2 regions of the Streptomyces fungicidicus genome follow, and region 2 is predicted to be linked to the other one. Evidence: riboswitches for the same ligand, from Rfam matches in the RefSeq annotation. Region 2 holds a riboswitch; the other holds the start of a gene.

Region 1 (11,742 bases), 4.2 Mb from region 2:
CCGGCCGAAAGTTCGGGCTACGTTTTGCACTGACCAGTCAGTTCAAAACAGGGGGACTCGGTGGACGGTCCGACGGGATTCGCCGTCACGGCCCGCGACCTCGGCCTGAAGGGACCGCGGGGCTGGGCGTTCCGCGGTGTCACGGCCGACGCGGAGCCCGGCTCGCTGATCGCGGTGGAGGGGCCCTCCGGGTCCGGCCGCACCTGCCTGCTGCTCGCGCTCACCGGCCGGATGCGTCCCACGGAGGGCACGGCCGCCGTCGGAGGGCTGGAACTGCCCCGGCGGATGGCCGCGGTCCGCCGGTCCGCCGCACTCGCCCACGTCGCCGGGGTGACCGATCTCGAGCCCGCCCTCACCGTCGGCGAGCACCTGCGCGAACAGGCCCTGCTGCAGCGCCGTTTCGGCGACCGGCCGTACTTCGGGCCACCGCGCCCGCGCGCCCGGCGGGCCGACGCGGAGCGCCGGCGGGTCGACACCGCCCTGGCCACCGCGGGACTGGACCTCGCTGCCCTGCCCAAGGGCGCGCGGACCGCCGTGCGGGACCTGGAGCGGGTGGAGGCGCTGCGGCTGTCGCTCGCGCTGGCGCTGCTGGGACGCCCCCGGCTGCTCGGTGTGGACGACACCGATCTGAAGCTCTCGTCCGCCGAACGGGCCGAGGTCTGGGCGCTCCTGAAGTCGGTCACCGACACCGGCACCACCGTGCTGGCCGTGTGCAGCGAGGCGCCGGGCGGCGCGACGGCCGTGCGCACCGGAACCGGCCCGCACGACGAGACGAAGGAGGCCGACGATGCGCTCGCCGGCACTGGCCGCTCTTGAACTCCGGCGCTTCGGCCGGGGCAGACTGCCGCGCGCGGCCCTGGTCGCCCTGCTGGTGCTGCCGCTGCTGTACGGGGCGCTGTACCTGTGGTCGTTCTGGGACCCCTACGGCCGTCTGGACCGGATCCCCGTGGCGCTCGTGAACGACGACGAGGGGGCTACCGCCGACGGGAGGCGGATCACCGCGGGCGACGACCTCACCGAGGGCCTGCGCGACAGCGGCACGTTCGACTGGCGGGAGGTGAGCGCGGCCGAGGCCCGCCGGGGCGTGGAGGACGGCACGTACTACCTGTCGCTGACCCTGCCCGCCGACTTCAGCCGCCGTATCGCCTCCAGTTCCGGCGACTCCCCCGAGACCGGCGCCCTCCAGGTGCGGACGAACGACGCCAACAACTACATCGTCGGGCAGATCTCCCGGACGGTCTTCGGCGAGGTGCGCCGGGCCGCGTCCACCAAGACCTCGCGCTCCTTCCTGGACCGGATCTTCGTCTCGTTCTCCGGCATCCACGGCGAGACGGTGAAGGCGGCGAAGGGGGCCGACAAGCTGAGCGGCGGCATCGGGAAGGCGGAGAAGGGCTCCCAGGACCTCGCCGACGGTCTGGCGGACGCCCGCAAGGGCAGCGGCAAGCTGTCCAAGGGCCTCAAGGACCTCCACAAGGGCTCGGGCGGCCTGGCGGACGGCTCGAGGAAGGTCGCGGACGGCACCCGGACGCTCGCCGCCAAGGTGAACGCGGTGGACGCCCGGGTGGGGCCCTTCCTGGAGGACAACGGGAAGACCATCGGCGAGACCGCGCGGTTCGTCGCCGACTCGGCCGGCCGGCTCCGCGACGACCTCGACACGCTGCGGGAGAAGGCCCCGGCGGCGGCGAAGGACGCCCGCGCGGCGTCCGGCACCGTGGACGGCATCCACAAGGCGCGCTGCGAGGACCCCGTCCTGCCCGATCCCGCCTGCCCGGACCTGGAGAAGGCCAGGGACGCGGTGGCCACCGCCGCGACCGTGGCCGGGGACGTCAGCGCCCTGGTCACCGGTCACCGCGACGAGCTGAAGGAGCTCGACGGGGACCTGGGCGCCCTGGAGAAGCAGGCCCGGGCGCTCGCCGCCCGCGCCCCGCACCTCTCCGAGGACCTGGACGACGCCGTCACCCGGATCAACAAGCTCGACTCCGGTGCCGCCCGGGTGGCCGCCGGGGCGAAGAAGCTGGACAAGGGACTGGGCACCGCCGAGACCGGCGCCCGTGACCTGGACAAGGGCGTCGGCGAGCTGAAGACCGGCGCGGACGACCTGAACGGCGGCCTCTACAAGCTCGTCGACGGCTCCGGCGAACTCGCCGGCGGCCTGCACGACGGAGCCGGGAAGATCCCCGACTACGACGAGCGGGACCGCGACCGGCGCACCGAGGTGATGGCCGACCCGGTCCGGCTCGTCTCCCGCGACCTGCACAAGGCGCCCGACTACGGCACCGGCTTCGCCCCGTACTTCATCCCGCTGTCGCTGTGGGTCGGCGCGATGGTGGCGTACATGCTGATCGCGCCGATGAACCGGCGGGCGCTCGCGGCGGGCGCCCCGGCCTGGCGGATCGCGCTCGCCGGATGGCTGCCGGTGGTGGCGATCGGGGTGCTGCAGACGGCGGCGCTGATGGCGGTGCTGCACTGGGCGCTCGGGCTGCAGATGGCGCGGGCGGCCGGCACGGTGGGCTTCCTGTTCCTGGTGACGGCGTGCTTCGCGGCGCTCGTGCAGTGGCTGAACGCGCGCTTCGGCGCGGCCGGCCGGATCCTCGTCCTCGCGCTGCTGATGCTCCAGCTGACCTCGGCGGGCGGCACGTACCCCGTGCAGACCAGCCCGGGCTTCTTCAACGCGCTGCACCCGTTCCTGCCGATGAGCCACGTCGTGGAGGCGCTCCGGCGGCTGATCACGGGCGGCGGTCTCGGACCGGTGTGGCAGGCATGCGCCGTGTTGACCGCCTTCACCGCCGGCGCCCTGGCGCTGACCGCGCTGTCCGCCCGGCGCCGCCAGGTGTGGACCCTGGACCGGCTGCATCCGGAGCTGAGCCTGTGAACGGACGGGCGGGCGTTCCTGTGAGAATCAGGGCCATGGAACGCAGCAGCACCACGCCGGGCGGCAGTGCCCGCCGCGAGGCCACCCGGCAGAAGCTCTACGAGGCGGCCGTCACCCTCATCGCCGAACAGGGCTTCTCCGCCACCACGGTGGACGAGATCGCCGAGCGGGCGGGGGTCGCGAAGGGCACGGTCTACTACAACTTCGCGAGCAAGTCGGTCCTCTTCGAGGAGCTGCTGCGGCACGGGGTCGGCCTGCTCACCGCCTCGCTCCGGGAGGCGGCCGAGAGGACGGCCGGGGAGGGCGGCGGCAAGGTCGACGCCCTGGACGCGATGATCCGCGCGGGGCTCGTCTTCATCGACCGCTACCCGGCCTTCACCCAGCTGTACGTGGCGGAGCTGTGGCGCACCAACCGGGCCTGGCAGTCCACCCTGATGGTGGTGCGGCAGCAGGCTGTGGCGGTGGTCGAGGGCGTGCTGCGCGAGGGCGTGGCCGACGGCGAGCTCAGCGAGGAGATCGACGTCCCGCTGACGGCGGCGGCGCTCGTCGGCATGGTGCTGGTGGCCGCGCTGGACTGGCAGTCCTTCCAGCCGGAGCGCTCCCTCGACGACGTGCACGCGGCGCTGTCCCGGCTGCTGCAGGGACGGGTCGCCGGCCACCGCTGAGCCCTCCACGGCACACGTAAGGCGCCGGTCCGACGGTGGCCGCGTCCCCCGCGGGCCACCGGCGGACCGGCGCCTTACGTGCTCCCCCGTACGTCCCCCCGCGGAACCCCTCACGGTCGTCCCCCGGGTTCCCCCGTGCCTCGCTCCCGCCGACCGGGCCGGCGGAAGGAGCGGATCGCGGGCCCGCGCCGTTCCGGCGCCCCGTGCCGCCGGTTCCGGGAGCCGAGCCCCTCTCCGTGGTCTCCACTCTCTCGTTCCCGCAGGTCGGCGCCCATCCGTGCCCGTACTCAAGTCGGCCTCTAGGTACGGATACTCAGGGCTGCGTGCCGCCGCCCACGGGCCGCTGCCGCCGGCTGGTGCCCGGCGCGGGGGCGCGGGTACTCGGGGACGGGCCGCGTGCGGCGGCGGATAAAGTCCCTGGCATGGCACGGATTGCGGTGATCGGCGCCGGGATGGGCGCGCTGGCGGCCGCCGCCCGGCTGGCCGTCGCGGGCCACCGGGTGGCGGTGTACGAGCGGACGGAGACGTACGGCGGCGCGCTGCGCCGTGTGGAGCGCGACGGGTTCTCCTTCGACACCGGGCCGGGCCTGCTGCCGCTGCCCGCGGTCTACCGCGACCTGTTCCTGAAGACGGGCCGGGAGCCGCTGGAGGAGTGCGTCGAGCTGGTCCAGGTCGATCCGTCGTCGCGGCACGTGTTCCCGGACGGCACACGCGTGTCGCTGCCGAACACCTCCCGCGCGGGCGTCGTCTCGGCGCTGGAGGACGGTCTCGGGCCGGCCGCCGCCCGGCGCTGGGGGGACTTCCTGGTGCGGGCCCGGGAGGCCTGGGACCGGTCGCGGCGGCCGCTCCTCGAGGAGCCGCTGTGGCCCAACTGGCAGGTGCTGGCGGAGCGTGAGCCGTACCCGGCGGTCCCCCACCGGAAGCTGCTGCGCACGCGCACGGCGGGCACGCTCGCCGAGGTCGGCGCGTGGGAGCTGCGCGATCCCCGGCTCACCGCCCTGCTGGAGAGCCACGCGCTGGCGTACGGCCTCGATCCCCGGCGGACCCCGGCGAGCGCGGCGGTGCTGCCGTACATGGAGCACGCCTTCGGCACCTGGTACGTGCGGGGCGGCATGCGGGAGCTGGCGCGGGCGGTGTACGAGCGGTGCCTGGCCCGCCGGGTGGAGTTCCACTTCGGCGCGGAGGCCGTCGGGGTCCTGGAGAAGGACGGCCGGGCGGCGGGGCTGAAGCTCGCCGACGGTTCGGTGGCGGAGGCCGACCTGGTGGTCGCCGGGGTGGCTCCCGGGGTGCTGGACCGGCTGGCCCGGGGGACGCGGCCGCGCGGCGACGGCGGGGTTCCGGCCCAGCGGGGGGCGGCGAGCCGGCTGACGGTGCTGCTGGCGCTGCGGGGCGGGCGTCCGGAGGGGACCGCGCACCGTACGGTCGTGCACACCGAGGACCGGGCGGCGGAGCTGGAGTCGCTGTTCGGCGCCGCCGGGGGCCTGCCGGCCCGGCCCACGGTGACGGTCCTGCGGCCGGACGACCCGGCGCTGGTCCCGGACGCCGGCCACGAGGCGGTCACGGTCACGTCGGTGGTGCCGGCGGGGGCCGAGGGTCCCTGGGACGCGTACGCCGAGACCCTGATCACCGCCGCCGGGCGGGCGGTACCGGACCTGCGCGGCCGGCTGGTCCGGCACGAGGTGCGCACCCCGGCCGACATCGCCGGGGAGACGGGTGCGGAGGGCGGCGCGGTGCCGGCGCCGGCGCTGGCCGCGGCGGGCGGGCGGCTGCTGCACCCGTCCAACGGCACGGCGCTGCCGGGGCTGTTCACGGTCGGCGGCTGGTCCCACCCCGGCGGCGGGCTGCCGCACGCCGGGATGTCGGGGGCGCTGGTCGCCGGGCTGATCGTGGAGGGGCCGGAGTTCCGCGGCTCGCAGTGACCGCGGTCAGAAGCGGTACTGCTCGTCGTACCCGTTGCCCTGACCCTGGCCCTGGCCGCTGCCGTGGGACTGTCCGTCGCCCTGGTACGGGTACTGCTGCTCCGGCGGGAGCTCACCGCCGTACGTGTCGTCGGCGCTGCGCTGCTGCGGGACCCAGAGGCCGCCCGCCGGGGTCTCCCCGCCGTAGGAGCCGGCGTAGGGGTCCTGGGTGTAGCCCTGCTGGGCGTACTGCTGCTGGTCGGCGTAGCCCGTGTCGTACGAGGTGTCGCCATAGGCCGTGTTGCCGATGTACGGGTCGGAGTACGCGGCGTACTGCTGCTGGCCCGTGGTGTCGTAGCCCTGCTGCTGGCCGTAACCGGAGTAGTCGTAGGCGTAGTTCTGGTCGGCGGCCTGTGCGGCCCCCGCGTACTGGTCCTGGGACGGGGCCGCGTACCCGGTGTCGCCGTAGACGCCGTAGGAGCCGGTGTCGTCGGGCATGGGCTGCGGTTCGTAGACGGCGGTGGTCTCGGCGGCGGCCATCTGGTCGGGGCGCGCGGCGGGGGTGAAGACGTCGTCGCGGTCGTAGTCGTCGTCCGCGGTGTATCCGGCCCGCTCGCGGTGGCCGTCGCCCTCGTCGCCGTGGCCGGTGGGCGTCTCGGGGCCGGAGACCTCCAGGGCGGGGTCCTTGCGCCCGCGTTCGCCGCGGTGGCCCGTGGCGGCGGCCAGCAGCGGCGCGTTGACCGCCCAGCCGGCCGCGAAGCCGCGGCGGAACGACAGGGTGACGTAGGTCTGGCCGATCGCGAAGGCGGCGGCGCCCAGCCCGATGACGGGCACGGACGGGATCAGCACACCGAGCACGACGCCGAGGAACCCGGCGAAGGCGAGCAGCCGCCAGCGCAGCCGCGCCTTGTACTGCAGCAGCACCTCACCGAGCAACCACAGCGCGACGATACCGAACGCGATGTAGAGGACCGTCCAGCCCATGTACGCCCCTCTCCCAGTGGCCGCTACGCAGTGTGTCGTAAATCCGTGCGACCGGTCTAGGCCCGCGGCGGGTGGTGCAGGCCCAGGTTCTCGTAGATTTCCAGAGTCGCCGTGGAGTTGTTGAGCGTGATGAAGTGCAGTCCGGGCACTCCCTCGGCCAGCAGCCGGGCACAGAACTCCGTGGCGAACTCGATACCGATGGAGCGTACCGCCGCCGGATCGTCCTTCGCTGTGAGGATCCGCTCTTTGAGGGCCTCCGGGAACGAGGCGTTACTGAGCTTTGGCAACCTCTCCAGCATCTTCACGCTGGTCACGGGCATGACCTCGGGAATCACCGGGGTCGCGCAGCCCGCGGCGTCGACTCGGTCACGCAGCCGCAGATAGGACTCGGGCTGGAAGAACATCTGGGTGATCGCGTAGTCGGCGCCTGCCCGGCACTTGTCGACGAAGTGGGAGACGTCGGTGTCCCAGTCGGCCGAGCGCGGGTGCATCTCGGGGAAGGCGGCGACGCCGACGCAGAAGTCGCCCGACTCCTTGATGAGGCGGACGAGTTCGGCGGCGTAGGTCAGCCCCTGCGGGTGCGCCACCCAGTCGCCCATCGGGTCGCCGGGCGGGTCGCCGCGCACGGCGAGCATGTTGCGGATCCCGGCGTCGGCGTACTGGCCGATGATGTTGCGCAGCTCGGCGATGGAGTGGTCGACCGCGGTGAGGTGGGCCACCGGGGTGAGGGTGGTGTCGGCGACGATCTGCTCGGTCTCCCTGACCGTGCCGGCCCGGGTGGAACCGCCCGCGCCGTAGGTCACGGAGACGAAGTCCGGCGCGACCGCCTCGACCCTGCGCAGCGCACTCCACAGGTTCCGCTCGCCCTTGGGAGTTTTCGGCGCCGAGAACTCGAAGGAGTACGTCTTCTTGCCGGCGGCGAGGATGTCACGCACGGTGCGCGCGCGATCAGTCCTGGTGGATGCGGTTCCGAGGGCCATACCGGCAGGTTAGCCAGGGGCGGGCGGTCACCCAACCGGACCGAGGGGATTTGCCCGGATTGCCGGTTCACTGTCCACCCCTTGGACAATCGGGGACGGGCGGGTCCCCTCAGGCGCGGACGGGCTCCGCCTGCCGCAGCCGCTTCGCGAACTCGGCCGCCACCGCGCCCGGGTCGTCCGCCTCCGTGAGGGCCCGTACGACGACGACCCGGCGGGCGCCGGCGTCCAGCACCTCGTCGAGGTTGCCGAGGTCGATGCCGCCGATGGCGAACCAGGGGCGTTCGGGAGCGAGGGCCGCGGTGTACCGGACGAGGTCGAGGCCGGGGGCGTGGCGGCCGGGCTTGGTGGGGGTGGGCCAGCAGGGGCCGGTGCAGAAGTAGTCCACGCCCGGCTGGACGGCCGCGGCGGCGGCCTCGGACTCCGCGTGGGTGGAGCGGCCGATCAGGACGCCGTCGCCCAGCAGGGCGCGGGCGGCGGGGACGGGGAGGTCGCCCTGGCCCAGGTGGAGGACGTCGGCGCCGGCGGCGTGGGCGACGTCCGCGCGGTCGTTGACCGCGAGCAGCCTGCCGTGCCGGGCGCAGGCGTCAGCGAGGACGGCCAGGTGCTCCAGCTCCTCGCCGGCCTCCATGCCCTTGTCCCGCAGCTGCACGATGTCGACCCCGCCGGCCAGGACCGCGTCCAGGAACTCCGCGAGGTCGCCCTGCCGCCTGCGGGCGTCGGTGCACAGGTACACCCGCGCGTCGGCGAGCCGGGCACGGGCGGTGTCGGCGGCGGTGGTGTCGGGCATGCGGGTGACCCCCGGGGGTGTGGACGGCGTACGGACCCGGCGGGCGCTCGCGACGGTCACGGGCGGAGCGCACACCGCAACGGACCCTATGCCGCCGCGCCGGCGCCCGCGAGAGGCCCCCGGCGCCCGGTGCGCACGGGTCCGTCCGGGCCCGCTCCGGGAGGCTCCCGGAGCGGGCCCGGCGGGCGTCACCCCGGCGCGTCGCCCGGCCGGGTGCGGGTCAGACCGCGAGCGCCTGGGCCCGGCGCTTCACCTCCGTGCCACGGTTCTCGCTCAGCGCCTGGGCAGGGGTGCCCGGCAGCGAGGGGTCGGGGGTGAACAGCCACTCCAGCATTTCCTCGTCCGTGAAGCCGTCGTCCCGCAGGAGCGTCAGGGTGCCGGTCAGGCCCTTGACGATCTTGTCCCCGTCGATGAAGGCGGCGGGGACGTGCAGTGCGCGGTTCTCACCTCGGCGTACGGCGATGAGCTGGCCCTCCTTGACCAGCTGCCGGACACGCGTCACCTCGATGCCGAACTCCTCGGCGATCTCGGGGAGGGTGAGCCATGCGGGGACGAGAGCATCGATCTTTGCGTCAATCTCGGTCACGGGACAAGCCTGCCACCTGCCACTGACAGGAGGAAGTCGGCCCCGCCCACCTGGGCGGACGCGCCGCGCCCGAACCTCACACGGTCGCCGACTTCAGCGGACGCGCCGGGTCCGCGAGCAGCTCCGGGTCCAGTGCCGTGCCCGCCTCGATCAGCCGGCGTCCCTGCGCCAGGTCCCGGGGCCGCCCCACCGCCAGCAGCGCCACCAGGCGGGACCCCCGCAGCCAGCAGATGCTCCAGGACGACTCGGCGGGGTCCCCGCGCCACACGGTCCGGTCGGCGTGCGCGTGGTGCCCCGCGTACTGCACGAAGCGCCCGAACTGCTCGGACCAGAAGTACGGCACCGGGTCGTAGACCGCCGGTGCCCGCCCGGCGGGCGCGCCGAGGATGTTCGCCGCGACCGTGCGGGGCCCCTGCAGCGCGTTGTCCCAGTGGTGGACGAGGAGCCGCTCGCCGTAGCGCCCGGACGGGAAGGACGCGCAGTCGCCGACCGCGTACACATCCGGCGCGGAGGTCGCCAGACGCCGGTCGGCGAGGACCTCGCCGTGCGCGCCGAGCGCGAGCCCGGAGCCCGCCAGCCAGGCGGTGGCGGGCCGGGCGCCGATGCCGACGACCACGGCGCCCGCGGGCAGCCGCGAGCCGTCGTCCAGCACCACCGCTCCGGGCTCGACACGCGCCACGCGCGCCCGTGTGCGCAGCCCGACACCGGCCTCGGCGTACCAGGCGGCCATCGGGGCGGCCACCTCGGCGGGCAGCGTGCCGGTCAGCGGGCGCTCCTCGGCCTCCACGACGGTGACCGCGCAGCCCGCCTCGCGGGCCGCGGTGGCGAACTCCGCGCCGATCCAGCCGGCGCCGACCACCACGACGTCGTGCTGCCGCGCGAGCACCGGCCGCAGCCGTTCGGCGTCGTCCAGGGTGCGCAGCAGATGGACGCCGGGCACGCCCTCGGTGCCCGGCAGCCGCACCGGTTCCGCGCCGGTGGCGACCACCAGCACGTCGTACGGGACCGGCCCGGCCCCGGTGTCCAGTTCGTGGTCCCCGGGGCGCAGCCCGAGCACCTCGCAGCCGAGCCGCAGTTCGATGCCGAGTTCCTCGAAGTCGACGTCGAAGGCGGAGTCCTCGGCCTTGCCGAGCAGTACCGCCTTGGACAACGGCGGCCTGTCGTAGGGCTGGTGGGGCTCCGCGCCGATCAGGGTCACGGTGCCGGTGAAACCCTGATCGCGCAGGGCGACCGCGGTCTGCACGCCGGCCATGCCCGCGCCCGCGACCACCACCCGCCGCGGCTCGGGCCGTCCCGGTTGCCGCGTCCGCTCGCTCACCTGATCACCCCAGACATCCGACAGGCCGTCAGTCGGCCGGTCATCCGAGCCCCGGCAGCTGTTCCACCACGCTCGTCCCGCTGCCCCGCTGCGACTCCCACTCCCAGCTCTCCTCCAGCCGGACCCGCCCGTCGGGCAGGTCCACGACCGTCGACACGCAGTGCCCCGAGGAGGTCGTGCCGTCCTGCTTGAGCTGCACGTACCGGAAGTCCAGCCGGTCCTCCGTACGGGTGCCCACCAGGTACCCGCGTACGACGTCGCCGCCCGCGTACTCGGCCCACACCTCGCCGTCCCGCTGGTGGTAGGCGAACCGGGTACGGGTCCCGACCTGGCCCGGAGCCTGGTCGGCCACGGGGGCGAGGACGAGTCCGTCGAGCGATCGTGCCACGCGGGGTCTCCCTTTCGAACGCGTTGCTAGGGTGGCCAACGTACAAGCACTCGCGGGAGCCCGGACGCACCGGGCTGAGAGGGAGGCTGGCGGCCTCCGACCGTACGAACCTGATCCGGGTCATGCCGGCGAAGGGAGGGGCTGGACGCCCATGTCGCCCACGCGTACGCCGGACGTCCTCGTCGTCGGGGGCGGGATCATCGGTCTGGTCACGGCCTGGCGGGCCGCGCAGCGCGGTCTCGCCACGGCACTGGCGGACCCCGAGCCGGGCGGCGGCGCCGCCCGGGTGGCCGCCGGGATGCTGGCCGCCGTCACCGAACTGCACCACGGCGAGGAGGACCTGCTCGGCCTGAACCTCGCCTCCGCGCGGCGGTATCCGGACTTCGCCGCCGAGCTGACCGAGCTGACCGGCCGGGACCTCGGCTACCGGGGCTGCGGCACGCTCGCCGTGGCGCTGGACGCCGACGACCGCGCCCTGCTGCGGGAGCTGCACGCGCTGCAGCAGCGGTCGGGGCTGGATTCGCAGTGGCTGTCGGGCCGGGAGTGCCGGCGGCTGGAGCCGATGCTCGCGCCCGGTGTGCGGGGCGGGCTGCGGGTGGACGGCGACCACCAGATCGATCCGCGGCGGCTGGCGGCCGCACTGCTGACCGCCTGCGAGCGCGCCGGCGTGACCGTCCACCGCACGCGGGCCGAGCGGCTCGTCGTCACCGGGGACCGGGCGACGGGCGTCGTCACCTCCGACGGCACCGGGCTGGACGCCGGGCAGGTGGTGCTCGCGGCGGGCAGCCTCAGCGGGCGCCTCGCGGGCGTCCCCGCGGACGTGCTGCCGCCCGTGCGTCCCGTGAAGGGGCAGGTGGTGCGGCTGACGATGCCCGCGCGGCACGGCCCCTTCCTGAACCGGACGGTGCGGGCCGTGGTGCGCGGCAGCCACGTCTACCTGGTGCCGCGCGAGAACGGGGAGCTGGTGATCGGGGCGACCAGCGAGGAGATGGGCTGGGACACCACGGTCACCGCGGGCGGCGTGTACGAGCTGCTGCGCGACGCCCACGAACTCGCCCCCGGCATCACCGAGCTGCCGCTGACCGAGACCACGGCGGGACTGCGCCCCGGCTCCCCCGACAACGCGCCGCTGCTCGGCCCGACCGCGCTGGACGGGCTGCTGCTGGCCACCGGCCACTACCGCAACGGGGTCCTGCTGACCCCGGTCACCGGCGACGTCATGGCGCACGTCCTGACCACCGGCGCACTCCCTGAAGTGGCCCGC
Region 2 (11,742 bases):
CCGTCCGGCGGCCCCCGGCAGTCCCACGAGTTCCAGCAACTCCCGCACGCGATCGGACTGTTCGCCGCGGGAGGCGCCGTGCATGCGCAGTCCGAAGGCCACGTTGCCGCCCACGTCCCGTTGCGGGAAGAGCTGGTGGTCCTGGAACATCAGCCCGACCCCGCGCCGGTGCGCGGGCACGCCCGACTGGTCCTGTCCGTCGAGCCGGATCCGCCCGGAGTCGAGGGGCTGCAGCCCGGCGACCGCCCGCAGCAGCGTCGACTTGCCGCTGCCGCTGGGCCCGAGCACACACACGATCTCGTGCTCGGCGACCCCCAGGCCGACGGCGTCCAGCACCGCCCGCCCGCCGAAGCGGACGGTCGCGGCTTCCAGGCTCAGCAGCATCTAGAACTCCCCGGTCCGGTCGGTCCGCAGCCGCTCGAGCACCAGCAGCGCCACCGCGCACACGATCATCAGAATCGTCGACAGGGCCATCGCCTGGCCGTAGTTGAGGTCCCCGGGCCGCCCCAGCAGCCGCGCCACGGCCACCGGCAGCGTCGGGTTCTCCGGCCGCGCGATGAACACCGTCGCCCCGAACTCCCCGAGCGACACCGCGAAGGCGAACCCGGCCGCGACCAGCAGCGCCCGCCGCACCATCGGCAGGTCCACCTCCCGCCACGCCCGCCACGGCGACGCCCCGAGCACCGCCGCCGCCTCCCGCAGCCGTGCGTCCACGGCCCGCAGCACGGGCAGCATGGTCCGTACGACGAAGGGCACGCCGACCAGTGCCTGTGCGAGCGGGACCAGGATCCAGGAGGCGCGCAGATCCAGCGGCGGCTCGTCCAGGGCGATCAGGAATCCGAAGCCGACCGTCACCGCGGACACCCCGAGCGGCAGCATCAGCAGCGCGTCGAAGCCGCGCACCAGCCGCCCCGCGTCCCGCCGGGTCAGCGCGACGGCGGCGAGACCGCCGATCAGCACGGCGATGACGGTGGCGGCGACGGCGTACCGCAGCGAGTTGCCGACCGCCTCGATCGGCGCGGCGAGGAACACTCCCCCGTCGTCCTCGGCCAGCGCCCGGTAGTAGCCGAGGCCGGCGGTGCCGAAGGACCGCTGAACCAGCACCCCGAGCGGGAGCAGGAGCAGGACGGCGACGGTGGCGACGACTGCGCCGAGCAGCGTCCACTGCCCCGCGCCGCGCGGCCGGCGCGCGGTCACCGAGGCGTCCACCAGCCGCAGCGCGGTCTCCCGCCGCCGTACGGTCCAGGCGTGCAGGGCGAGGATCGCGCCGACGGCGACGAACTGGATCATCGTAAGGACGGCGGCCGTGGAGAGGTCGAAGATCTCTGAGGTCTGGCGGTAGATCTCCACTTCGAGGGTGGAGAAGGCGGGCCCGCCGAGGATCTGCACCACGCCGAAGGAGGTGAAGGTGAACAGGAAGACCATCAGCGCGGCGGCGGCCACGGCGGGTGCCAGCGCGGGCAGCGTGACGGTCCGCCAGGCCGCGAACCGTGACGCCCCGAGCATCCGCGCGGCCTCCTCCTGACGCGGGTCGAGCTGCGACCACAGTCCGCCCACCGTGCGGACGACGACGGCGTAGTTGAAGAAGACGTGCGCGAGCAGGATGGCCCACACCGTGGTGTCCAGCCGTACGCCCCACAGGTCGTCGAGGAGTCCGCCGCGTCCGACGAGCGCCATGAACGCCGTACCGACGACGACCGTCGGCAGCACGAACGGCACGGTGACCGCGGCCCGCAGCACCTGCTTGCCGGGAAACTCGAAGCGGGCGAAGACATACGCGCCGGGCAGGGCGATCAGCAGGGTGAGGGCGGTGGAGACGGCGGCCTGCCAGGTGGTGAACCACAGGACATGCCGGACGTCGGACTGCGCGAGCACGTCCCCGATCCGCCCGAGGTGCCAGGTCCCGTCGGCCTTCAGCCCCCGGGCGACGATCGCGGTGACGGGATAGGCGAAGAAGACGGCGAAGAACGCGACGGGCACGGCCATCAGGCCGAGCCGCGCCGCGTTCCCGCGCCGCCTCGCCGCGGCCCGGCTCACTTCAGTACGAGCGAGGTCCATGCCTTGACCCACTGGTCACGGTTGTCGGCGATCCTCGCCGGGTCCATGGTCTGCGGACTCTTCGCCTGCGGCCCGAACTTCGTGAACTCCTCGGGCACCTGGGCGTCCTCGCGCACCGGATACACGAACATGTTGAGCGGCATGTCGTCCTGGAACCGCTTGGTGAGCAGGAAGTCGAGCAGGGCCTTGCCGCCCTCCGGGTTCGCGGCGTTGCTCAGCAGCCCCGCGTACTCGACCTGGCGGAAGCAGGTGCCCTCGGCGACGCCGGTCGGCGCGGTCGCCGGCTTCGGGTCCGCGTAGATGACCTCGGCGGGCGGCGACGAGGCGTAGGACACCACCAGCGGCCGGTCCGCCTTGGCCTTCTTGCCGCCGGCCGAGCCGGAGAACTCCTCGTTGTAGGCCTGCTCCCAGCCGTCGACCACCTTCACGCCGTTGGCCTTGAGCTTCTTCCAGTAGTCCTGCCATCCCTCGTCGCCGTACTTCGCGGCGGTGCCGAGGAGGAAGCCCAGGCCCGGCGAGGAGGTGGAGGCGTTCTCCGTGACAAGGAGGTCCTTGTACTCGGGCTGGACCAGGTCGTCGAGGGACTTCGGCGGGGTCAGGCCGTGCTCGTCGAACCACGCCTTGTCGTAGTTGACGCAGACGTCACCGCTGTCGACGGGGGTGACCCGGTGCTTGTCCTGGTCCGCGCGGTACTCGTCGAGGACCAGGTCGGAGCCCTTCGCCTCGTACGGCTGGAACAGCCCGTTGTCGAGCGCGCGGGACAGCAGGGTGTTGTCGACGCCGAAGAAGACGTCGCCCTGGGGGTTGTCCTTGGTCAGGATCGCCTTGTTGACGGCCTGCCCGGCGTCGCCGTCCTCAAGGACCTTGAGCTGGTAGCCGGACTGCTTCTCGAAGGCGGCGACCACGTCCTTGGACACGGCCCACGAGTTGTGGCTGACGAGGGTCACCGTCCTGGACCCGCCGCCGTCGCCGCCCGCGTCGCCGTCGCCGGACGACCCGCACGCGGACAGCGTGACCAGCCCCAGCCCGACGGCCAGGACCGTGACCTTCTTGGTGATGCCCACTTGATTCCTCCTGGAGTGACCAGGAAGAGACGCGGCCCTGCCCGAAACCCCTGGACGGGGCCCCGGGCAGGGCGCAAACAGCTCGAGTGATGACCGATCTCCCTACCCAGAATGACCTGGGCCAGGTTCGGAGGGTCTGCGGCCGGTGCCGCACTCTCAGCGCTGTGGCGCTCCCCTGTCGGAATATGAAGATGTGCTTACTCGGGTCACCTTACCGTTCGCTCGCGGCGAGCTGGCCGCACGCCCCGTCGATCTCCTGGCCACGGGTGTCCCGGATCGTCACCGGCACACCGTGCGCGGCGATCGCCTCCACGAACGCCTTCTCGTCCTCGGGCCGGGAGGCGGTCCACTTGGAGCCGGGCGTGGGGTTGAGCGGGATGAGGTTGACGTGCACGGGCCGGCCCTTGAGCATCCGGCCGAGCCGGTCACCGCGCCAGGCCTGGTCGTTGATGTCCCGGATGAGCGCGTACTCGATGGACAGGCGCCGCCCGGACCTGGCCGCGTACTCGAAGCCCGCGTCGAGCACCTCGCGCACCTTCCACCGCGTGTTCACGGGGACGAGGGTGTCGCGCAGCTCGTCGTCGGGGGCGTGCAGCGAGATGGCGAGCCGGCACTTGAAGCCCTCGTCGGAGAACCGGTGGATGGCCGGCACGAGCCCGACCGTGGACACGGTGATCCCGCGCTGGGACAGCCCGAGCCCGTCGGGCTCGGGGTCGGTGAGCCGCCGGATGGCGCCCACGACCCGGTTGTAGTTGGCGAGCGGCTCCCCCATGCCCATGAACACGATGTTGCTGAGCCGCGCGGGGCCGCCGGGCACCTCGCCGTCCCGGAGCGCCCGCATCCCGTCGACGATCTGGTGCACGATCTCGGCCGTCGACAGGTTCCGGTCCAGCCCGGCCTGCCCGGTGGCGCAGAACGGGCAGTTCATGCCGCATCCGGCCTGCGAGCTGATGCACATCGTCACCCGGTCCGGATACCGCATGAGCACCGACTCGACGAGCGTCCCGTCGAACAGCTTCCACAGCGTCTTGCGGGTGGTGCCCTGATCGGTCGACAGATGACGCACGACCGTCATCAGCTCCGGAAGCAGCGCCTCCTGGAGCTTGCCGCGGGAGCCGGCGGGGATGTCCGTCCACAGCTCCGGGTCGTGCGCGTACCGCGCGAAGTAGTGCTGCGACAGCTGCTTGGCGCGAAACGGCTTCTCACCGGCCGCGACGACCGCCTCCTTGCGCTCGGCGGGCGTGAGGTCGGCAAGGTGCCGCGGCGGCTTCTTGGCTCCGCGCGGCGCGACAAAGGTGAGTTCTCCGGGCTTAGGCATGGCTGTACCAGTGTCGCAGATCGACTCGGGTGGACCGGCCCGCCCTCGTCGAGGGGCGTGACGTGCGCTACGCCTGCGCAGGTCCGGCGGCCCGGCGACGGCCCGGTGTCACGGGTCAGCGCGGGTCGTCCCCGCGGGTCAGAACAGGGCGGTGATCAGCCCGACGACCGTGCCGAAGTACTTCTTGCTGCGGTGCCCCGGGCCGCAGTAGCGGCGGACCCTGCGCCGGCCCTTCTGGTCGAGCAGCGCACCGCAGTACGCACAGGGCAGGTCACCGTGATATCTGCCGTCGTCTCCCCGCCGCGCACGCGCCATGGCGGCACTCTCCTGGACGTTTTGGATCACCCGTCGCCGTGAAGACGAACTGCCTCCGCCCGGAGCGGGCGGAGGCAGTTCGGGAGGCGAGTGCCGGTCATCCCGACCCGACGAACAGCACCAGCAGCAGCCACACCACGGGCGCCGTGGGCAGCAGTGAGTCCAGGCGGTCCATGATGCCGCCGTGGCCCGGGAGCAGTGTGCCCATGTCCTTGATGCCCAGATCGCGTTTGATCATGGACTCGCCGAGGTCGCCGAGCGTGGCGCTGGCCGCGACCGCGAGGCCCAGCAGCAGGCCCTGCCACCAGACGCCGTCGTCGATCAGGAACTGCATGCACAGCGCGCCGGCGACCATCGCGAAGGCCACCGCGCCCAGCAGGCCCTCGCGGGTCTTGCCGGGGCTGATGCGCGGCGCGAGCTTGTGCGTGCCGAAGCGCCAGCCGACCGCGTACGCGCCCGTGTCGCTGACCACCGTCAGCAGCAGGAAGGTGAGGACGCGCCAGGCGCCGTCGTCGGCGGTGAGCATCATCGCGACGAACGTCGCCAGGAACGGGACGTAGAACACCGCGAAGACGCCGGCCGTGACGTCCCTCAGATAGTTCTCGGGGGACGCCGTCATGCGCCAGACGAGCACGGCCAGCGTGGTGAGCGCCATGGCGATCCACGCGCCCTCGGTCTCCCATGCGTACCCGGCGGCGACCATGGCCGCACCGCCCAGCGCGAGCGGGACCAGGGGCGCCTTGATGCCCTTGCGCTCCTGCAGCCGCGACGTCAGCTCCCACAGGCCGACCACCACGGCGAGGGCGACCACGCCGACGAAGACCGCCTTGACGACGAAGAGCGAGGCGACGATCACCGCGCCGAGTCCGACGCCGACGCCTATCGCCGCGCCGAGATCGCGCCCCGCGGTCTTCTTCTGCGGTGCGGGGGCCGGCTGCGGCGCGTCGGGCATGGGCTCCGGATTCTGCGGCACCTCCCCCGGGAGGGGGCGGGCCCGCGTCGGCTCGTCTCGGAACAGGGGGCCGCTCAGCAGAGCGGTCCCCCGGTCCGCATCCTGGTTTCCGCCGTGTTCGGGTACGTCGGGCACGATGGGCATGGGACGCGTCTGCGGCGCGTTGTGCGCATCGTACGCGTGCCCCGCCGGAGCGGCCGCCCGGCCGGGCGCGTGGTCGGACGGCGGCCCCCAGTACCCGGTCTGCGGCGTCCCCCAGGAAGAGTCGTTCATCAGACTTCGAGCAGTTCCGCTTCCTTGTGCTTCAGGAGCTCGTCCACCTGGGCGACGTACTTCGCGGTGGTGTCGTCGAGCTCCTTCTCCGCACGGCGGCCCTCGTCCTCGCCGACCTCGCCATCCTTGATCATCTTGTCGATGGCGTCCTTGGCCTTGCGGCGCACGGAGCGGATCGAGACCTTGGCGTCCTCGGCCTTGGCCTTGGCGACCTTGATGTAGTCGCGACGGCGCTCCTCGGTGAGCTCGGGGAACACCACCCGGATGATGTTGCCGTCGTTGCTCGGGTTGACGCCCAGGTCGGAGTCGCGGATGGCCTGCTCGATGTTGCGCAGCGCGCTCTTGTCGAACGGCGTCACCACGGCCATGCGCGGCTCGGGCACGGAGAACGAGGCCAGCTGGTTGATCGGCGTCGGCGCGCCGTAGTAGTCAGCCACGATCTTGTTGAACATCGCCGGGTGCGCACGGCCGGTGCGGATCGCGGCGAAGTCCTCCTTGGCGACCACGACGGCCTTCTCCATCTTCTCCTCGGCTTCGAGGAGGGTCTCTTCGATCACCACTTGCTCCTGCGTGTCTTGAGTAGGCCCGGCCGTGGTTCCCCGTCGGGGCGACGGCCGGCTGCGTCGCGTCTTCTTCCTGCACGGTTCCCGACCGGCAGGACATTGTCCATCCCCCGGTCAGTTGCGGCCGGCTTGGTCCCCCACCAGCGTGCCGATCTTCTCACCCTTGACGGCGCGGGCGATATTGCCCTCCTTCAGCAGCTCGAAGACGACGATCGGGAGGCTGTTGTCACGGCAGAGGGTGACGGCCGTGGCGTCGGCGACCTTCAGGTCCCGGGTGATGACCTCGCCGTAGCCGAGCGCGTCGAACTTCACGGCGTCCGGGTTGGTCTTCGGGTCGGAGTCGTAGACGCCGTCCACGCCGTTCTTGCCCATGAGCAGCGCCTCGGCGTCGATCTCCAGGGCGCGCTGGGCGGCGGTGGTGTCGGTGGAGAAGTACGGCATGCCCATACCGGCGCCGAAGATGACCACGCGGCCCTTCTCCAGGTGGCGCACGGCGCGCAGCGGGATGTAGGGCTCGGCGACCTGCCCCATGGTGATGGCCGTCTGCACCCGGCAGTCGACGCCCTCCTTCTCCAGGAAGTCCTGGAGGGCGAGGCAGTTCATCACGGTGCCGAGCATGCCCATGTAGTCGGAGCGGGCGCGGTCCATGCCGCGCACCTGGAGTTCGGCGCCGCGGAAGAAGTTGCCGCCGCCGATGACGATCGCGATCTCCGCGCCGTCCCGTACGACTGCCGCGATCTCACGCGCGATGGCGTGCACCACATCGGGGTCGACGCCGAGGCCGCCGCCACCGGAGAAGGCCTCTCCGGACAGCTTCAGCAGAAACCGGCCGCGCACTTTGCCGTCGTCGCTCTTCTCAGCCTTGGTCATCGGGGATCCCGCCTCTTTCACGTGTTGCACATGCGAAGAAGGCCATTGCCGGTGGGGTGTGCTTCGCATCCCATGCGGCAATGGCCTCCTCGTCAGATCTGCTGTCGTCCGGCACGCGCGCGTGCGTGGACGCGTAGCCGAACGGCTGCTGTCGACCCTATCGGGGTCGCGCGCCCGTCGCGGTACGGACTCAGATGCCGACCTTGATGCGCGTGAAGCGCTTCAGGGTGACACCGGCCTCGTCCAGGACCTTCTGGACGGACTTCTTGTTGTCCAGCGCGTAGGGCTGGCCGAGCAGGGTGGCGTCCTTGAAGAAGCCGTTGAGGCGACCCTCGACGATCTTCGGCAGGGCGGCCTCGGGCTTGCCCTCGGCGCGGGTGGTCTCCTCGGCGACGCGGCGCTCGGACTCGACGACCTCGGCCGGCACGTCCTCCTTGGAGAGGTACTTCGGCGCGAAGGCGGCGATGTGCTGGGCGACGCCCTTGGCGATCTCCGCGTTCGGCTTGTCCAGCTCGACGAGCACACCGATCTGCGGGGGCAGGTCGGGCATCGTGCGGTGCATGTACGCCGTCACGTAGCCGTCGGCGAACTGGGCGAAGCGGTCCAGGACGATCTTCTCGCCGAGGTTGGCGTTGGCCTCGTCCACGAAGGCCTGGACGGTCTTGCCGGCCTCGATCTCGGAGGCGAGCAGGGCCTCGATGTCGGCCGGGGAGGTCTTGGCGACGTGCTCGGCGATGGCGGTGGCCACGGCCTGGAACTTCTCGCCCTTGGCGACGAAGTCCGTCTCGCACTTCAGCTCGACGAGGACGCCGGAGGCGTTGTCGCCGGCGATGATCGAGACCACGGCGCCGTTCTCGGCGGAGCGGCCCTCGCGCTTGGCGACGCCCTTCTGGCCCTTGATGCGGAGCGCCTCGACGGCCTTGTCGACGTTGCCCTCGGCCTCGTCCAGCGCCTTCTTGCAGTCCATCATGCCGGCGCCGGTGAGCTCCCGGAGCTTCTTGACGTCGGCGGCGGTGTAGTTCGCCATGAGTCTGTGAATCTTTCTCGAAGTCTGGAGGTTCGGAGATCCGCGGGTCGGGACCTGCACGAGGGGCGGGTGCCCGACTCGCCGCTGACCTACGGGTGAACGGCGGGAGCGGATGTCATGTCACCGCTCCCGCCGTCATCGGCTCTGACGGGGCGGTCAGGCCTGCTCGGCCTCGGCGGCCGGGGCAGCCTCGGGCGCGGCTTCGGCCTCGGGCGCGGCCTCGGCCTCGGGCGCGGCCTCGGCGGCGGGGGCCTCGGCCGGCTTCTCGGCCTCAGCCGGCTTCTCGGCCTCGGCGGCGGCCGGAGCGGCCTCCTCGGCCTTCTTCTCGCCCGCGAGCAGGTCGCGCTCCCACTCGGCCAGCGGCTCGCCCGCGGCCTTCTCGCCCTTGCCGGCCTCGGCGGCACCGGAGCGGGACATCAGGCCCTCGGCGACGGCGTCGGCGATCACACGGGTGAGCAGGGTGACGGAGCGGATCGCGTCGTCGTTGCCCGGGATCTTGTAGTCGACCTCGTCGGGGTCGCAGTTGGTGTCGAGGATGGCGACGACCGGGATGTTGAGCTTCCGGGCCTCACCGACCGCGATGTGCTCCTTCTTGGTGTCCACGATCCAGACGGCGCTGGGCACCTTCTGCATCTCGCGGATACCGCCGAGGGTCTTCTCCAGCTTGGCCTTCTCGCGGGAGAGGACCAGCAGCTCCTTCTTGGTGAGGCCGGAGGCGGCCACGTCCTCGAAGTCGATCTGCTCGAGCTCCTTGAGGCGCTGCAGACGCTTGTAGACGGTCGAGAAGTTGGTGAGCATGCCGCCCAGCCAGCGCTGGTTGACGAAGGGCATGCCGACGCGGGTGGCCTGCTCCGCGATGGCCTCCTGCGCCTGCTTCTTCGTGCCGACGAACATGACCGTGCCGCCGTGGGCCACGGTCTCCTTGACGAACTCGTAGGCGCGGTCGATGTACGACAGCGACTGGAGCAGGTCGATGATGTAGATGCCGTTGCGCTCCGTGAAGATGAAGCGCTTCATCTTCGGGTTCCAACGACGGGTCTGGTGACCGAAGTGGACGCCGCTCTCCAGCAGCTCCCGCATCGTGACGACGGCCATGGCCGTATCTCCTTGAATTTCTCGGTTATGCCGCGGAAGCCGGACGGCTTTCGCGCCTGACGCCCGCAACGCGCCGTTGCCACAGAGGACCGAGGGGCGCTGACCTCGGGGTTCCGGTCGTGACCGGTCCCGATGTCGGGGCGTGCGAAGTCGACCCGGTGGCCCGGGTCGCCACCAGAAGTGTACGGGACCCGGCGGGGTGCCGGGTGACGCCGTCGTCCACAACCGGACGCCGGTCCACAGGTCCGGGCCGTGATCGCGGATGTCCGGAAGGCTCTCCGACATACGAACGAGTGCATTCACGAGAGCGTGTGCCCGACTGGTCCTTCCGGTGGTCCTGACCCCGGCGGCGCTGCTCGCCCCGCCGCCGTCGGGCCCGGCGGGGCCTGCGGCGGTGGCCCCGGTGGCCGGGGACGCGGGCACACCGGCGGTCGGCCGGGCCTGGCCGGTGGGGGTACGGCCGCGGGTGCTGCGCGGCTGGGAGCCGCCGGCGACGGTGTACGGGCGCGGGCATCGGGGCGTGGACCTGGCGGCGGCTCCGGGGACGCCGGTACGGGCGGTGGCCGCGGGCAGGGTCTCGTTCGCCGGACGGGTGGCCGGAAGGGGTGTGGTCTCGGTGGAGCTCGACGGCACGGGAGATCCCCCGCTGCGCACCACCTACGAGCCGGTCGACGCGTCGGTGGCGGAGGGCGACGAGGTGACTGCGGGCGAGCCGGTCGGCACGGTGGCCGCGACGGGCTTCCACTGCGCGGCCCCCTGCGTCCACTGGGGCCTGCTGCGGGCCGACTCCTACCTCGACCCGCTCACCCTGCTCCCCCCGTGGCTGCTGCGCGGCCCCCCGCCAAGACTGCTGCCGGTACTCGGCGTACCGGTACCGAACTGAAACCCGGCACCGCCCTCAGTGGCCAGTGCGGGGTGCCGGGCCCGGTGCTGGGAACCGGCCGCAGGGCCGCGCCCTGGGTTCCGTCGGTGGGTGGCACCGTCAACCCCGTACGCCTCGGAGGGCCATCGAGACGGCCGCTTCCGTGATGGCGTCGGGGTGTTCCGCCGCACCGAGCTCGATACGGCGTACGGCCGCGTCGACCACTCCCTGGAGCAGCATCGCCGCGAGGCGGGGCTCGGTGTGGCCCAGGTCGGCAAGGGCCTCGACGATCATCGCGACGAGTCCGCCGTGGGCCGCGCGGATCTTCTCCCGTGCGCCGGCGTCGAGCTCGCTCGCGGAGATGGCGACCACGGCCCGGTGCCGGCGGTCCCCGACCAGTTCCAGCTGCTTGCGGACGTACGCCTCGATCTTGCCCTCGGGCTCGCGGGCGGCGGCCATGGCCACCTCCACCTCCGCCGCCCAGACGGGGAAGTCGACCTCGCACAGCTCCTCGACGACGGCGGCCCGCGAGCGGAAGTACTCGTACACGGAGGAACGCGCGAGACCGGTGCGCTCGGCGAGGGCCGGGAAGGTCAGCGCCTCCGTACCGCCCTCGGACAGCAGGGAGCGTGCCGCGTCCAGCAGGGCGGCTCGCTGCATCGACCGGTGCTCGGCCACGGAGGCCGCTCGAATCCTTGGCACGTCCTCCACTTTACGGACGCCCCGCCCCTCGCGGCCAGAGGATGGGCCCGCCCGGCCGCCGCCCGGCCGCCGCCGGGCTCAGTGGGGCTCAGCGGCCGAAACCGGCCAGCTTCGCGCGCAGCTGGAGCACCGACTTGGTGTGGATCTGGCTGACCCTGCTCTCCGTCACGCCCAGTACGTTGCCGATCTCGGCGAGGGTGAGCCCCTCGTAGTAGTACAGCGTGACCACGGTCTTCTCGCGCTCCGGGAGGGTGTTGATGGCCCGTGCCAGGAACCTGCGCAGCTCCCGGTCCTCGGCCACCTCCACGGGGTCGTCGGCGGCGGTGTCCTCCAGCGTGTCCATCAGGCTGAGCCGGTCGCCGCTCTCACCCCCGACGTGCAGCAGTTCCTCCAGGGCGACGACGTTCGCGAGGGACAACTGGCTGAAAACCGCGTGCAGCTCGTCCACGGCGATCCCCAGCTCGCCGGCGACCTCGCTCTCCGACGGTGTGCGCCGCAGCCGCGCCTCGAGCGTGGCGTAGGCGCGCTCCACGTTCCGCGCCTTCTGCCGCACGGAGCGCGGGATCCAGTCCAGCGCCCGCAGCTCGTCGATCATCGCGCCCCGGATGCGGGTGATCGCATAGGTCTCGAACTTGATCTCGCG

What was found. A riboswitch is a leader RNA that binds a small molecule or an ion and turns the genes downstream of it on or off. The one in region 2 is predicted to bind thiamine pyrophosphate.
Region 1: linked by a shared signal. The riboswitch ahead of thiO (glycine oxidase ThiO) and the one ahead of CNQ36_RS28385 (thiamine ABC transporter substrate-binding protein) in region 2 are both predicted to bind thiamine pyrophosphate.

The regions. Positions count from the first base shown of each region.
Region 1 is NZ_CP023407.1:2,072,507-2,084,248, forward strand. It holds gene CNQ36_RS09405 (ATP-binding cassette domain-containing protein) at 61-816, shown strand; gene CNQ36_RS09410 (YhgE/Pip family protein) at 788-2,872, shown strand; gene CNQ36_RS09415 (TetR/AcrR family transcriptional regulator) at 2,908-3,537, shown strand; gene CNQ36_RS09420 (phytoene desaturase family protein) at 3,960-5,456, shown strand; gene CNQ36_RS09425 (SCO2102 family sporulation regulator) at 5,463-6,419, opposite strand; gene metF (methylenetetrahydrofolate reductase [NAD(P)H]) at 6,476-7,399, opposite strand; gene thiE (thiamine phosphate synthase) at 7,509-8,186, opposite strand; gene CNQ36_RS09440 (Rv2175c family DNA-binding protein) at 8,407-8,772, opposite strand; gene CNQ36_RS09445 (NAD(P)/FAD-dependent oxidoreductase) at 8,849-10,090, opposite strand; gene CNQ36_RS09450 (avidin-fold protein) at 10,131-10,478, opposite strand; TPP riboswitch at 10,521-10,632, shown strand; gene thiO (glycine oxidase ThiO) at 10,630-11,742, shown strand, end outside.
Region 2 is NZ_CP023407.1:6,276,483-6,288,224, reverse strand. It holds gene CNQ36_RS28395 (ABC transporter ATP-binding protein) at 1-384, opposite strand, end outside; gene CNQ36_RS28390 (ABC transporter permease) at 385-2,058, opposite strand; gene CNQ36_RS28385 (thiamine ABC transporter substrate-binding protein) at 2,034-3,122, opposite strand; TPP riboswitch at 3,204-3,309, opposite strand; gene rlmN (dual-specificity RNA methyltransferase RlmN) at 3,334-4,440, opposite strand; gene CNQ36_RS34850 (hypothetical protein) at 4,579-4,755, opposite strand; gene CNQ36_RS28375 (phosphatidate cytidylyltransferase) at 4,853-5,980, opposite strand; gene frr (ribosome recycling factor) at 5,980-6,537, opposite strand; gene pyrH (UMP kinase) at 6,658-7,413, opposite strand; gene tsf (translation elongation factor Ts) at 7,604-8,440, opposite strand; gene rpsB (30S ribosomal protein S2) at 8,597-9,535, opposite strand; gene CNQ36_RS28350 (M23 family metallopeptidase) at 9,798-10,418, shown strand; gene CNQ36_RS28345 (TetR/AcrR family transcriptional regulator) at 10,518-11,075, opposite strand; gene whiG (RNA polymerase sigma factor WhiG) at 11,188-11,742, opposite strand, start outside.